One region of the Halomonas sp. HAL1 genome, then DNA from elsewhere that is predicted to be linked to it. Evidence: predicted binding sites of a transcription regulator. Region 1 holds the regulator's gene; each other region holds the start of a gene.
The links. The regulator PhoB, encoded in region 1, activates phosphate uptake and scavenging genes when phosphate is short. The targets are predictions, from matches to a motif close to TGTCATANNNNTGTCANA.
Positions count from the first base shown of each region.

Region 1 (4,180 bases):
TTGGGCGCTAGGCCTTTAGCGAAGCCGGTGGAGAGTAACGGTTTGCTGTAATCGTCACCGCTGTCAGCACTAATCAACGTGATTGACCGCTGGTCACCGAGACGGCGCAGTGCCCGGGCTAAGCCAATCCCGGCCATTCCCGTGCCAATAATGACCAGCGCAGCGTGGGATGAAGAGAGCTCTGGTTGTGAGGTGGGCATGCAGACACCAAAAAAGTCGCTGAAACAAAAGCCTGTTAGTGCTGCATGTTACACTAGCCGACCCGTTTATTGCCCTGGAGAACTTGGTGACGCCTGCAGCTTTTCGGCAAACTCCTCACTTTTCGCGCTGGCGGCCCGTTGATGCGGCGCGACCTGCCATGAGTACTTCCTGGTGGCAGTGGGTTGCCTCAACCGACTCATTAACCGCCCGCTTAATAGCCGCAGGAGGTGAAAAGCAGTTTCGCGTTCGACTGCTACGCCAGGGCGTAGGCTGGCCGCGAGCGGATGAGGCACGGGCGTTGGGCATTGCTCCCAAACGCTATGCATGGCTGCGTGAAGTCGCGCTGTGCTTGGATGAAACGCCGTGGGTGGTGGCGCGCTCCGTCGCCCCGCTTACTCAGTTAAAGGGCCAGCGTTTGGAAGGGTTAGGTGAGCGCTCGCTAGGCAGTTGGTTATTTCGTCAGCCAGGTTTAATTCGCGGGCCGCTTGAGGCCACTACCCAATCCTCCTTATTTGCTCGTATGAACGGTATCGAAAGTGACTGTACCTGGGGCCGACGTTCAGTGTTTTATCACGGCGGTAATCACGGTGGGCTGTCGTTATTGGTGCAGGAGTATTTTTTGCGTGCGATGGCGGATGACCTTGATCTGCCATCGCGCTAGGCTAGCGCCTGCATCTTATTTTTCGTGAGGTAAGCATGGATCGTTCACTGTTGCGGCCGAAGGGATGGGCTCGCGTGGCAGATTTTATACAGCTGATGCGTTTGGATCGACCCATTGGCACTTGGCTGTTGATGTGGCCGACGCTTTGGGCGCTGTGGATTGCCGCTGAAGGGGTACCCGGCCGTGATGTGCTGCTGATTTTTGTGGCCGGTGTTTACGTCATGCGCGCGGCTGGCTGCGTGGTGAACGATTATGCAGATCGCCATTTCGATGGCCATGTGAAACGCACTAAGCATCGCCCGCTCGCCACAGGTCGAATCAGCGAAACCGAGGCTCAATTGCTGTTTATTGGTTTGGTGGCCGCAGCGTTTATTCTGGTGCTACTGACTAATTGGTTTACGGTGCTGCTCTCGCTGGGCGGGGTATTTCTGGCAGTTATTTACCCGTTCATGAAGCGTTATACCCATTTTCCCCAGGTGGTGCTGGGGGCGGCATTCTCATGGGCAATTCCAATGGCCTTTGGCGCCGTGCTGGGCCATGTGCCGTTGGAAGCATGGCTGCTTTTCTGTGCAAACGTGCTATGGACGGTGGCATACGACACGCAATACGCCATGGTCGATCGCGACGATGATTTAAAAATTGGCATTAAATCGACAGCCGTGCTGTTTGGCGACGCGGATCGCCTGATAATCGGCCTACTCCAGGTAGCCACCCTGGGGTTGCTGGCATGGGTAGGCTGGCGGGTCGGGTTAGGTGGGTTCTTTTGGCTAGGGCTCGCTGCAATGGCGGCAACTTTCCTGCATCAGCAGCGCTTAATTCGTTATCAGGAGCGGGATCCCTGTTTCCAGGCGTTTCTGAATAATCACTGGTCGGGGCTGCTGATTTTTACTGGTATTGCGCTAAGTTGGTGGCCTGCGGCGGGTCAGTAACTGCCATTGTCATGTAACTGTCATCAAGTCATGGTGTTATCGTCACTGACATGTCATTGAACTGTTTTTCTTTGAACTGGCTTTTTTGCACACCGTGAGGCTCTGGTATGACCGCCAAAACCGTTCTGATTGTCGATGATGAATCGTCGATTCGCGAGATGATCGCGGTAGCGCTGGAAATGGCTGACTACCGTGTGCTCGAAGCAGATAACGCCCAGGATGCTCATGCCATGGTGGTTGACCACCAACCTGATTTATTGCTGCTTGACTGGATGATGCCTGGCACCAGCGGTATTGAGCTGGCTAGGCGTTTGAAGCGCGAAGAAGCTACCGCCGAGATCCCGATTATTATGCTGACCGCTAAAGGCGAAGAGGATAATAAGATCCAAGGGCTTGAAGCCGGTGCCGATGATTACATCACCAAGCCTTTTTCTCCACGCGAATTGGTGGCACGGCTGAAAGCGGTGCTGCGTCGTGCGACACCGCGTGGCGTTGAGGACCCGATTGAGATTAATGGCCTGTTGCTTGATCCGGTAAGCCACCGGGTAAGCGCTCACGGTAAAGCGTTGGAAATGGGTCCGACCGAGTATCGTCTGCTGCAGTTTTTTATGACCCATCAAGAGCGCGCTTACACACGTAGCCAACTGCTTGACCAAGTATGGGGTGGTAATGTGTATGTCGAAGAGCGTACGGTCGATGTGCATATTCGACGCTTACGAAAAGCGCTGGGCGATGTGCATCAAAACCTGATTCAAACGGTTCGGGGTACCGGATACCGTTTCTCTGCACGGGTGTAAATGTGCGCCTATGGAGCCGTGAACTGTGGCGTCTAGCGTGGCTGGCCACACTGGGTACTTGTTTAGGCTGGTTATTGGGCTCAGCAGGGCTAGGGCTTGCGGCAGGGCTTGCAGTATGTCTGTTTTATCACTTGCGGCAGCTACGCGAACTTTATTTATGGCTAACCCTACATCCTCACGATGAGCCGCCTGCCGCTCACGGTATGTGGGGTGAATTGTTTGATCGTTTATACCGCTATCAGAAAAGCCAGCGTATAACGCAAAGTCGGCTGCGTGCTACCTTGGCCCGTATTCAAGAGTCGTCTGAAGCGATGCGTGACAGTGTGGTCATGCTCGACCGCCACGGTGATCTAGAGTGGTGGAACAGCGCTGCAACGAACATGCTAGGGCTACAAACTGCCCATGATCGTGGTCAGCACATTACCAACCTACTGCGCGAGCCAAGTTTCATCCGCTACTTCAATGCGCGGGAGTATGGCGAGCCGCTAACGCTGACATCGCCGATTGACGAGCGTCGAATCCTGCAGTATCAAATTACCCTGTACGGTGACGATGAACGGCTGGTAATGGCCCGGGATATCACGCGCTTGCATCGCCTGGAACAGATGCGGCGCGACTTTGTTGCCAACGTCTCTCACGAGCTGCGCACGCCGCTAACCGTCCTTTCCGGCTATCTGGAAACCTACAGCGATATTGCTGACCAGTTGCCTCCGCGTTTGGGCAAAAGCATCAACCAGATGCAGGAACAGACGCAGCGAATGCAAAACCTGGTCAATGATCTATTGCTGCTCTCTCGGTTAGAAATCGACCAGGGGGGGAAAGATCACCATCCGCTGTCGCTAGGGCCTTTGCTACAAAGCATCTGTGATGATGCGCTGGCGCTGTCGAATCAGCGTCATACCATTACTGTCGCGCTTGAAAGCGATGCACGCCTGCTGGGTAGTGAACAGGAGATTCGTAGCGCCATCTCTAACCTCGCCTTCAATGCCGTTCGCTATACGCCAGCAGGTAGCCACATCACCTTACGCTGGAAAGCTAGCGCGACTGGCGGCGGCTGTATTGATGTGGAAGACAATGGTGAAGGCATCGATCCCGTCCATATTCCCCGACTAACCGAACGTTTTTACCGTGTCGATAAAGGCCGTAGCACCGCAACTGGCGGCACGGGCTTAGGCTTGGCGATCGTTAAGCACGTACTATTACGCCACGATGCGCAATTACAGATTGAATCCCACCCGGGTAAAGGGGCGCTTTTTCGCTGCTCATTTCCCGCTTCACGTCTTGTATAGGGCTCCGTAAGCGACCTCTCGCACCATACCTGTAAAGGTGTGTAATATTGGCATGTAAGGTTGGTAAGAGTTTACTCATGTGCCATTTTTACACAGCTTTTAAGCTTGGTATTTCTATTTTAACAGAACGCTACAGCTTGGCTTGTTTTAATTAATACATTGATTTTTAATTGCTTTATCCTGTTTTTTGGCATTTGGCATGCCCGCTGCATTGTTAAAGATAAGGAAGACGACCGCAGGAAATGCTGGCTTTTATAATAAGCCCTTCTTTCTTAACCAAGCGGTAATAAACAGCGATCGGAG
Region 1 is NZ_CP130610.1:4,147,100-4,151,279, reverse strand. Features, by position in the region: gene Q3Y66_RS19310 (NAD(P)/FAD-dependent oxidoreductase) at 1-200, opposite strand, end outside; gene Q3Y66_RS19305 (chorismate lyase) at 239-862, shown strand; gene ubiA (4-hydroxybenzoate octaprenyltransferase) at 898-1,791, shown strand; gene phoB (phosphate regulon transcriptional regulator PhoB) at 1,899-2,588, shown strand; gene phoR (phosphate regulon sensor histidine kinase PhoR) at 2,591-3,877, shown strand.

Region 2 (4,180 bases), 310 kb from region 1:
GGCGTCTTGCATCAGTGTGCGAGCAATGGCCACGCGCTGCTGTTGACCGCCGGAAAGTTCTCGACAGTCAGCGTGGGCTTTGTGCGCTAATCCAACGCGTTCAAGCGATGTCATAGCGCGTTCACGCAGTTCATGGCTTGCAACGCAGGCGAGAGAGGAGAGCAGGCCAAAGCGTTGTTGCCCCATGGCGCCATACAGCACGTTTTGAAACACGCTGACGTTTTGCACTAGGTTAAATTGCTGAAAAACCACGCCCACCTTGCGCCTCAACTGACGTAACTTCGTTTTGGAACGGTGGTTGAGGGGCTCCCCAAAAATGGAGATATTTCCTTGGTCATGAGGCGCTAATCCATTCAAACAGCGCATCAGTGTCGACTTGCCGCAGCCGTTTGCCCCTAAGAGGATGACGCACTCGCCTTTGCTAATCTCCAGCGTTAAGCCACGCAGTACGTGCAGTTCGCCATAGCGTTTATGCACGTCTTGGACGCTGATAGCCTTCATAAAAAAACCTCCTGCGCTAAGGTCAGGAGGTGAGTAAGGTCAATATTCATGGTAAAGCCTACCTAAAAGCAGCACATCCCTGTGCTGAAGTGAAACAAAAGAGAGAGATGCTTACAGGGAGATGCCGGCTGCTTCGTATGCACGGCGAACCACGTCGTAATCTTCGTTGGTACGGTCAAATCCGAGTGAAGAGTCGCGGTTTAAAAACTTATCTTCGTTGCGATCTGTCGCAATCAGCGCACTCCAAAGCGTATCGGCATTGGTTCGGAGTGACTCGCGTAGGGCTGTTTTGCAGGCATCATCCAAAGAGCCGCGCATAACGACTGGGTCACCGGGCAATACATCGCTCTGGGCAATAACGCGATACTCGCCATTGGGGTCCATGGCTTGAATTTCATCGATATCCCGGTTGCCGCCGCCCATGGCATCTACGTCACCGTTGACCAGCGCGGCAATGCGCGCATCACCGGCCATAATAATTTCCAGATCGCGTTGAATGTCTAAGCCCGCGTCGACCAACATCTGGCTCGGGAAAATGTGCCCACTCGTAGAGCCTACGTCTTTCAGCGCCACGCGACGGCCTTCAAGGTCTTCAAGCGTTTCGATATCGCTGTCAGCGGGGACAAAAAAGCTGCTGCCGTAGTGCGGGCGTTCAATGGCAAACAGAATTTCAATATCGCTTTCGCGATCAAACAGAACAAACTCAGAAGGTCCGGCGAAAACAAGCTCAACATCATCGTACTGCAGTGCGGTGCCTGCGGCGGTGCGGTTGCTCAGGCTGAACATCTCCAGTTCAAGGCCAGTAGTGGTTTCAAACGCTTCGGCAAAGGGGCCAAAGGCGTCTTCTAGGGGCCCCATGCCTTCAATACCGGTATCGGCCATGCGAATGGGATTAGGGCAAACATTGCTTAAATCGTCATTGGCCAGCACCGACGGCGCCGTAAAGGCGGCGGCTCCTGTAATAGCTAGGCTCAAAGCTGCGTTTCGAATACTCAATTTACAAATATTGGCTTTATGCATTAGTTGTCATCCTGTCGGCGAAATATGTCTATATTCAAGTGGTAGTTAGAGTGGCAGCCGACAATGAAGGTAAGGTGTAGTTAAGATGACGTTCTCGTCACGGATTTATGACAGCCTCTCTGCTCCACCTTTATTGCTAAGCTGCCAATGCATGAATATGGAGCTAGCCATAAAGAGCGTTTCCAGCGACATGATTCGGCAGAGTAACGAATCGGTATCTACACTCGTAACTCCGATAATTGGTTCAAGGAGGAATCTGATGAAAATGTATTTACGTTTCGGCGCTATGATCGTGACGGCGACCGTGATCATGTTGGGATTGATGTACCTGAACACTTACCAGCTGGATCATGTCACTTTTAGTGAAACCCGTACCTACATGGCTATTGTCATGGGTGCCACGATGGCAGTGGTCATGCTGGGTTTCATGCTTGATATGTACTCTAAAAAGGGCGTGAACCTGGCTATTTTGGTGGGCAGCATCGTGGTCTTTGCCGGGGCGCTTTGGTTGGTGCGTAGCCAGCAGACGGTGGATGATGTTTCCTATATGAAGGCGATGATTCCGCATCACTCTATTGCCATTCTGACCAGTGAGCGTGCTCAGATAACCGATCCCCGCGTACGCGAACTCGCCGATTCGATTATCGAGACCCAGCGGGAAGAGATCGCAGAAATGAAAGCATTAATAGCGGATATTGAAGATGAGTAATAACGTTTAGTGAAACCGCTACTGGTGGGTAGGTTGGAACAAGATTATCGAAATTCAGTTGGCGGGTAGTCGGTCGGACATTGGCTTGGAAGGCGCTATGCCTCGGTTCACGCATAGCGCTTCCAACTTTTATGTCGGCCGGTGCCCTGTCACTCCTCATCAATGATACTTTTAAAACCACCGAAAATGAGTCGCTTGCCATCAAACGGCATTGGATTAACATCCATCTGCAAGCGCGGGTCTTGCATGACCTTGGCCATTCCTTCATCACGCACGGCCCGCGATGGCCACTCTATCCAGGAAAAGATGATGCTTTCGTCATCCTTGCGTTTGACCGCCATGGAAAAGGAGGTCACTTCCCCTTCGGGGACATCGTCTCCCCAGCACTCCACGATCCGCAGTGCGCCGTGCTCCTTGAAAACAACGGCCGCGGCACGGGCATGCTCAATAAACGCATCTTTATTAGCGCTGGGCACGGCAGCGACGAAACCATCTACATAAGGGTGTGTAAGCTTGCTCATGGCTGTTCTCCTATTACTGTTTTATTGTGCTTTAGGGGGGAGTTCTCGAACGGGGCGTACCTCAATGCTGCCCAGCCGGGCTGGTGGGATGCGGCTAGCCAGCTGCAGCGCCTCATTCAAGTCGTGGGCTTCGAGCAGGTAGAAGCCGGCCAACTGCTCCTTGGTTTCCGCAAAGGGGCCATCGGAGATTAATGTCTCGCCATCGCGTACACGCACGGTGGTAGCGGTTTCTACTGGCTGTAACGCTTGTCCGGCTAGGTAGTGGCCGTTGGTGCTCAAGCGCTCTACCCCGGCGATACACTCCTGATTGAGGTCTTGCCATGCCTGTTCGCTCATGGCGTTGATAATCTGCTCTTGGTAATACACCAGCGCAACGTACTTCATGGGGAGTCTCCTGGTTGGTCAGGGTAGTGACTCTCTTTAGTCGTTTGGCATTGTCTTGAATCGACATAGCCTAAGCATTTTTTTATGGGGAATTTTCGAGCTCTGCCAATCGCCTGTTCAAAAACCGTTTTTCTGGATCCAGGGTGACCAATAGCAGCGCCTGTTGATAGGCGCTGCGCGCGGCCTCATGCTGGCCTTGGCGACGCAGTAAATCCGCTTTAGCGGCATAAAAGAGATAATAGCGGCTTATTTGCGGATGATGAGCGATGTCGTCGAGTAACTTCAGGCCGGTATCGGGCGCACCATTCATGGCAATGGCGACCGCACGATTCAGCGCCAGGATGGGGGATGGAAAACGTCGGCAGAGGGCATCGTAGAGCCTGACGATACGCCCCCAATCGGTCTGCTCTGCGCGGCTAGCCTGGGCATGTACGGCGGCAATCGACGCCTGGAGGGTGTAGTACCCAGTGGGGGTGAGCGCCAGCGCCTGTTCCAGCCACGCTATGCCGACGTGGATATCCTCCTGGCGCCATAGACGTCTGTCCTGAGCATCCAGTGTCACCAGTTCTCCGTCGTTATCCTGGCGCGCATCCCGGCGTGCATCATTAAGCAGCATCAAGGCCATCAGCCCAAATACCTCACCCTTGGGCAGTAGCCGTGTCAGCTCATTGCCCAGTCGCATGGCTTCTTGGGTAAGACTGATATCGACCACGCTGGCTCCCGTGCTGCGTGAGTAGCCTTCATTGAAGACCAGATAGATGACTTGGAGCACATCGGGTAGGCGCTCGGGCAGCTCTTCCTGGGTAGGTACGGCATAAGGAATATGCGCATCGCGAATTTTGCGTTTGGCTCGTACGATACGCTGTGCCAGCGTCGTAGGCTTCATCAGTAGCGCGCTGGCTACTTGCTCAGTGGTCAAGCCGCACATCTCGCGCAGCGTCAGGGCAATCCGTGCTTCCATGCTCAAACTTGGGTGGCAGCAGGTGAATAGCAGCCGCAAGGCGTCGTCTTCGATAGCCGTTAGCTCAAGATCCAGCGTCTCTTC
Region 2 is NZ_CP130610.1:210,965-215,144, forward strand. Features, by position in the region: gene phnC (phosphonate ABC transporter ATP-binding protein) at 1-501, opposite strand, end outside; gene phnD (phosphate/phosphite/phosphonate ABC transporter substrate-binding protein) at 613-1,521, opposite strand; gene Q3Y66_RS01005 (DUF305 domain-containing protein) at 1,781-2,230, shown strand; gene Q3Y66_RS01010 (DUF1428 domain-containing protein) at 2,380-2,751, opposite strand; gene Q3Y66_RS01015 (YciI family protein) at 2,773-3,135, opposite strand; gene Q3Y66_RS01020 (RNA polymerase sigma factor) at 3,218-4,180, opposite strand, start outside.
Region 2: a site for PhoB is predicted at 1,617-1,634, ahead of phnD (phosphate/phosphite/phosphonate ABC transporter substrate-binding protein). Genes of this name have one in related genera too.

Region 3 (4,180 bases), 1.3 Mb from region 1:
CGCCGATTTCAGCACGCCCGCTAACGTCCCTCGGCTGGTTAGTTATCGCGATGGGTTAGTCATGCAGTTACTGAACCCCAAAGCCATTGTCGCCACCCTTCCGATTACTACACTGCAATTTCCTGCCGCTGGCATTCATGGGCTTAGCCTAGTGATGTGGGCGTTCGGGCTTGCCATGCTAGCCGCGGGCGCGCCTGGCAGTTACGTAGTGATGGGCAGTTTGGTCGGCCAGCGGATTAAAAACCCAGCCGTTGTGAGGCGCTTTAATGGGCTAATGGCCGGGCTGTTGGTCGCCGTGGCGTTTTCGATCGGGTTTGAGCATGTATGGCTGCCGCTTACCTCTTCTGCCAGTTAGGACGTTAGCTGATTGCTCAGAAAAAAAGCGCCCTGAGGGCGCTTTTCATAACGGCTAGCGGTTAGAAGGAGGTCCATTTCTCGGTGTCTTGCTTGCCACCAATCACATGAGTCGGCAAGCTTTTAGTGGCTCGAGGCTGGCTGTCACGCGGTTTTGGCGTAGCAGGTAGCGCGCGTTGGTTTTGGCCGGTGGTCGCTCCTCTAAAGAACGACACCTCGTTCAACAACGACTCTGCTTGGCTTTGCAGTGAACGCCCTGCCGCGCTGGACTCTTCCACCAAACTCGCGTTCTGCTGGGTGACACTGTCCATTTGCGAGACAGCGGTATTGACCTGATCAATGCCTTGGGCCTGCTCTCGGCTGGCGGTGGCAATCTCACCCATCAATACCGAAACACGCTTAACGCCATGAACGATACCTTCAAGCGACTTGCCTGCTTGGTTGACCAGGTTTGAGCCGGTGTCGACTTGGCCGATACTGTCCTCGACGAGTTTCTTGATGTCTTTCGCGGCATCAGCACTGCGCCCTGCCAGGTTACGTACTTCGTTGGCCACCACCGCAAAGCCACGCCCTTGCTCGCCCGCGCGGGCGGCTTCCACTGAAGCGTTCAGCGCCAGCAGATTCGTCTGGAAGGCGATTTCATCGATCAAGCCGACGATACCGGCAATCTTGCGGCTTGAGGCATTGATACCTTCCATCGCTTTGACGGCTTGACCTGCGATCTCGCCCCCGGCGTTGGCTTGCTGGCTGACTTCATGCACGAGCTTGTCTGCTTCGGAAGCATTGTCTGCATTCTGACGCACGGTCGAGGTGATTTCGTCCATCGAGGCCGCGGTCTCTTCGATATTTGAGGCCTGCTCCTGAGTACGGCGGCTGAGATCGTCGGTGCCTAGCACGATTTCATCGGCGGCGACATTCACGGACTCGGCGTTATTACGAACGGACATGACCACCTGCGAGAACTTGGTTTCCATGCTCTTTAACGCCCTAAGCATCACGCCAAACTCGTCCTTGGCTGAAGCGTCGACGTTGTTATCGAGCCTGCCTTCAGCCATGGCATTGGCGAGTGCTTGCGCCTTGCCCAGCGGCGTCATGATGCCGCGAATCAACCACATTGAGAGCAGGATGCCGAAGATGATTGCCGCCACCATAACGCCTATAACGAAGTTGCGCGTCCAAGCATAGTCACTTGCTGACTGCTGGTTATTGGCGGCGGCTTGGGTGCTGTTGTGGGTCATGAGGTCCTGGATCGCCTTAAGCACTTTGGCATATTCAGAACGTAGCGTGGTGGTGGCAATCTCTCTTGCGGCATCATAATCATTGCCGATCATTGCCGCGTTAATCTCGTCAATACCAGCGCGCAAACTGGCTAACGACACGACAAAGCTTTCGGCTATCGCACGCTCTCGATCATCAGAAACTCGCTCGGGGAAGTAATCATCCCAAGCGGCGTCGATAATGGCGTCGTTCTCCGCGACCTCTTGTTGCGTCGTGATGGCAGATGCTGGATTCCGATCACGCTGTTCGGCCGTCACTTTTACCCGGTTGCCGAGCAGTGCTTGGTTGACCTTACTAAGATTAGTCAAGGTGATCACGTTCCCCTCATAAGTCCTATTGAGGGCATCGTTGGTTTTGCTGAGACTGGAAAGACCGATAATACCGACGACGATTAACATCAGGATGCACGCGCCTAAACTTACGGCTAGCCGCAGTTTAACGCTTCGATTTAGAAGTAGCATGGGAAGGTCTCGTGAAAGCCCGCAGCGCGCTGCATTGGGTAGGTGGAAGCAATCTCAGTAACCGCATGCGCTCAGGTAAAAGCGCATATTACGAGTAACGTTGATGCATTATCGGCACGCGCAAATAAAAGTTTAATTTTTTTTAATTTATAAATCGCCAATTTCTTATGTCATTACATGCTACCCACCCCTTTGATGGTCATTAACTTATCATCTGCATGACACAGCTTTGTCACCTAGGAGCGCTAACGTTGCATTGTAAGTCACAATAAAGTGAGCTTATACATTGCAGAAGGTGATCCAATGGAGCCTGTTCAATCCTCTGACTTAATGCTCCGCATCGAGAAAATGGGGGTGACATATCCTGGGAATGTTCTCGCACTTCGACCCACCACCGTCGATTTCCACAAAGGCGAGTTTACGGTTCTACTCGGTCTTTCCGGTGCAGGTAAATCTACGTTACTGCGCTCCCTCAACCACTTGGTGCGGCCCAGCACCGGCAAAGTGATCTCGGCCGAACTAGGTGCGCTCGAAACCATTACTACGGTACGCCGCCATCGGTGCAAAACCGCCATGGTTTTCCAGCACCATCAGCTCATTGAACGCCACACTGCGCTCCAGAATGTGCTGACGGGTCGGCTTGCTTACCACAGCACCTGGCGCAGTTTGTTTCCGCTACCCAGGCAGGAACAGGAGCTTGCCCTGCACTGCCTGGATCGCGTAGGCCTGGCTGAGAAGGCGCTTACCAGGGTCGATCAGCTTTCCGGAGGGCAGCAGCAGCGCGTGGGTATTGCTCGTGCCTTGGCGCAGCAGCCCGCCATGATCTTGGCGGACGAGCCAGTGGCCAGCCTTGACCCAGCCACGTCGGAGCGAGTGCTAACGTTACTGCGAGACATATGCCGTGAAGATGGTATTACCGCCATTATTTCGCTGCACCAGTTGGAATACGCCCAGCGGTTCGCTGACCGCATTATCGGTTTAGCGAATGCCCAGATCGTTTTCGATGCGGCCCCCTCCCAGCTAAAGCAATGCCACCTTAATGAGATCTACCACGGTGCGAAAGGGACTGCGTCCGAAGCCGCTGACACCCCTGAACCCAACCTTTCATCTACACATCCTTCCCCGATAAAACTGGAGATTGCCCAATGAAACCGCTATTCAGCTTTTTCTTCGCCATCTGTCTTATGATTGGAATTGTGATGCCAGCCATGGCGGCGGACGCTGATCCAAATCCGGATCTGTTAAAAGTCGCGCTACTCCCCGATGAAAATGCCTCCGAACTGATCAAACGCAACCAGCCATTGAAAGACTATCTTGAAAGCACGCTTGGCAAAGAAATTGAGCTAATCGTCACTACAGATTATTCCTCCATGATCGAAGCCATGCGCTTTGGTCGCATCGACCTCGCCTACTTCGGGCCCCTCTCCTATGTGATGGCAAAAAGCAAAAGCGAGATCGAGCCCTTTGCGGCCATGATTGTGGATGGCAAGCCCACCTACCGCTCCATCATCATTGCCAATGTCGATTCCGGCGTTGAGTCCTATGCCGATATCGAGGGCATGAAGATGGCCTATGGCGACCGAGCCTCCACTTCAAGCCACCTGATTCCCAAAACCGTGTTGCTTGAATCGGCTGGTTTGGAAGCAGGCGAGGACTATGAAGCCCATTTCGTTGGCTCCCATGATGCCGTGGCGGTGAACGTTGCCAATGGTAATGCAGATGCTGGGGGACTATCGGAAGTAATCTTTGAACATGTGATGGACCGCGGCCTGATAGATCGCAGCAAGGTTAGGGTGTTGGGTCACAGTGGGGAGTATCCGCAGTACCCCTGGGCGATGCGTTCCAACTTGAACCCGGAACTCAAGCAGGAGATACAAGACGCTTTCATTAGCATTGATGATGAAGAAATCCTGAGCAACCTAAAAGCCGAAGGTTTCGCCGTTATCACTGACTCCGATTACGATGTGATCCGGGAAATGGGTAGTCTGCTCGACCTTGACTTCGCCAAGATGTAAGGGGGCATTATGAATCAGACCAAAACGGATCCGCCGGCCCTTTCAGCATTCTCTCCTGACGCGGTGCTGGCC
Region 3 is NZ_CP130610.1:2,864,907-2,869,086, forward strand. Features, by position in the region: gene Q3Y66_RS13495 (LysE family translocator) at 1-355, shown strand, start outside; gene Q3Y66_RS13500 (methyl-accepting chemotaxis protein) at 417-2,093, opposite strand; gene phnC (phosphonate ABC transporter ATP-binding protein) at 2,397-3,242, shown strand; gene phnD (phosphate/phosphite/phosphonate ABC transporter substrate-binding protein) at 3,239-4,108, shown strand; gene phnE (phosphonate ABC transporter, permease protein PhnE) at 4,118-4,180, shown strand, end outside.
Region 3: a site for PhoB is predicted at 2,313-2,330, ahead of phnC (phosphonate ABC transporter ATP-binding protein). Genes of this name have one in related genera too.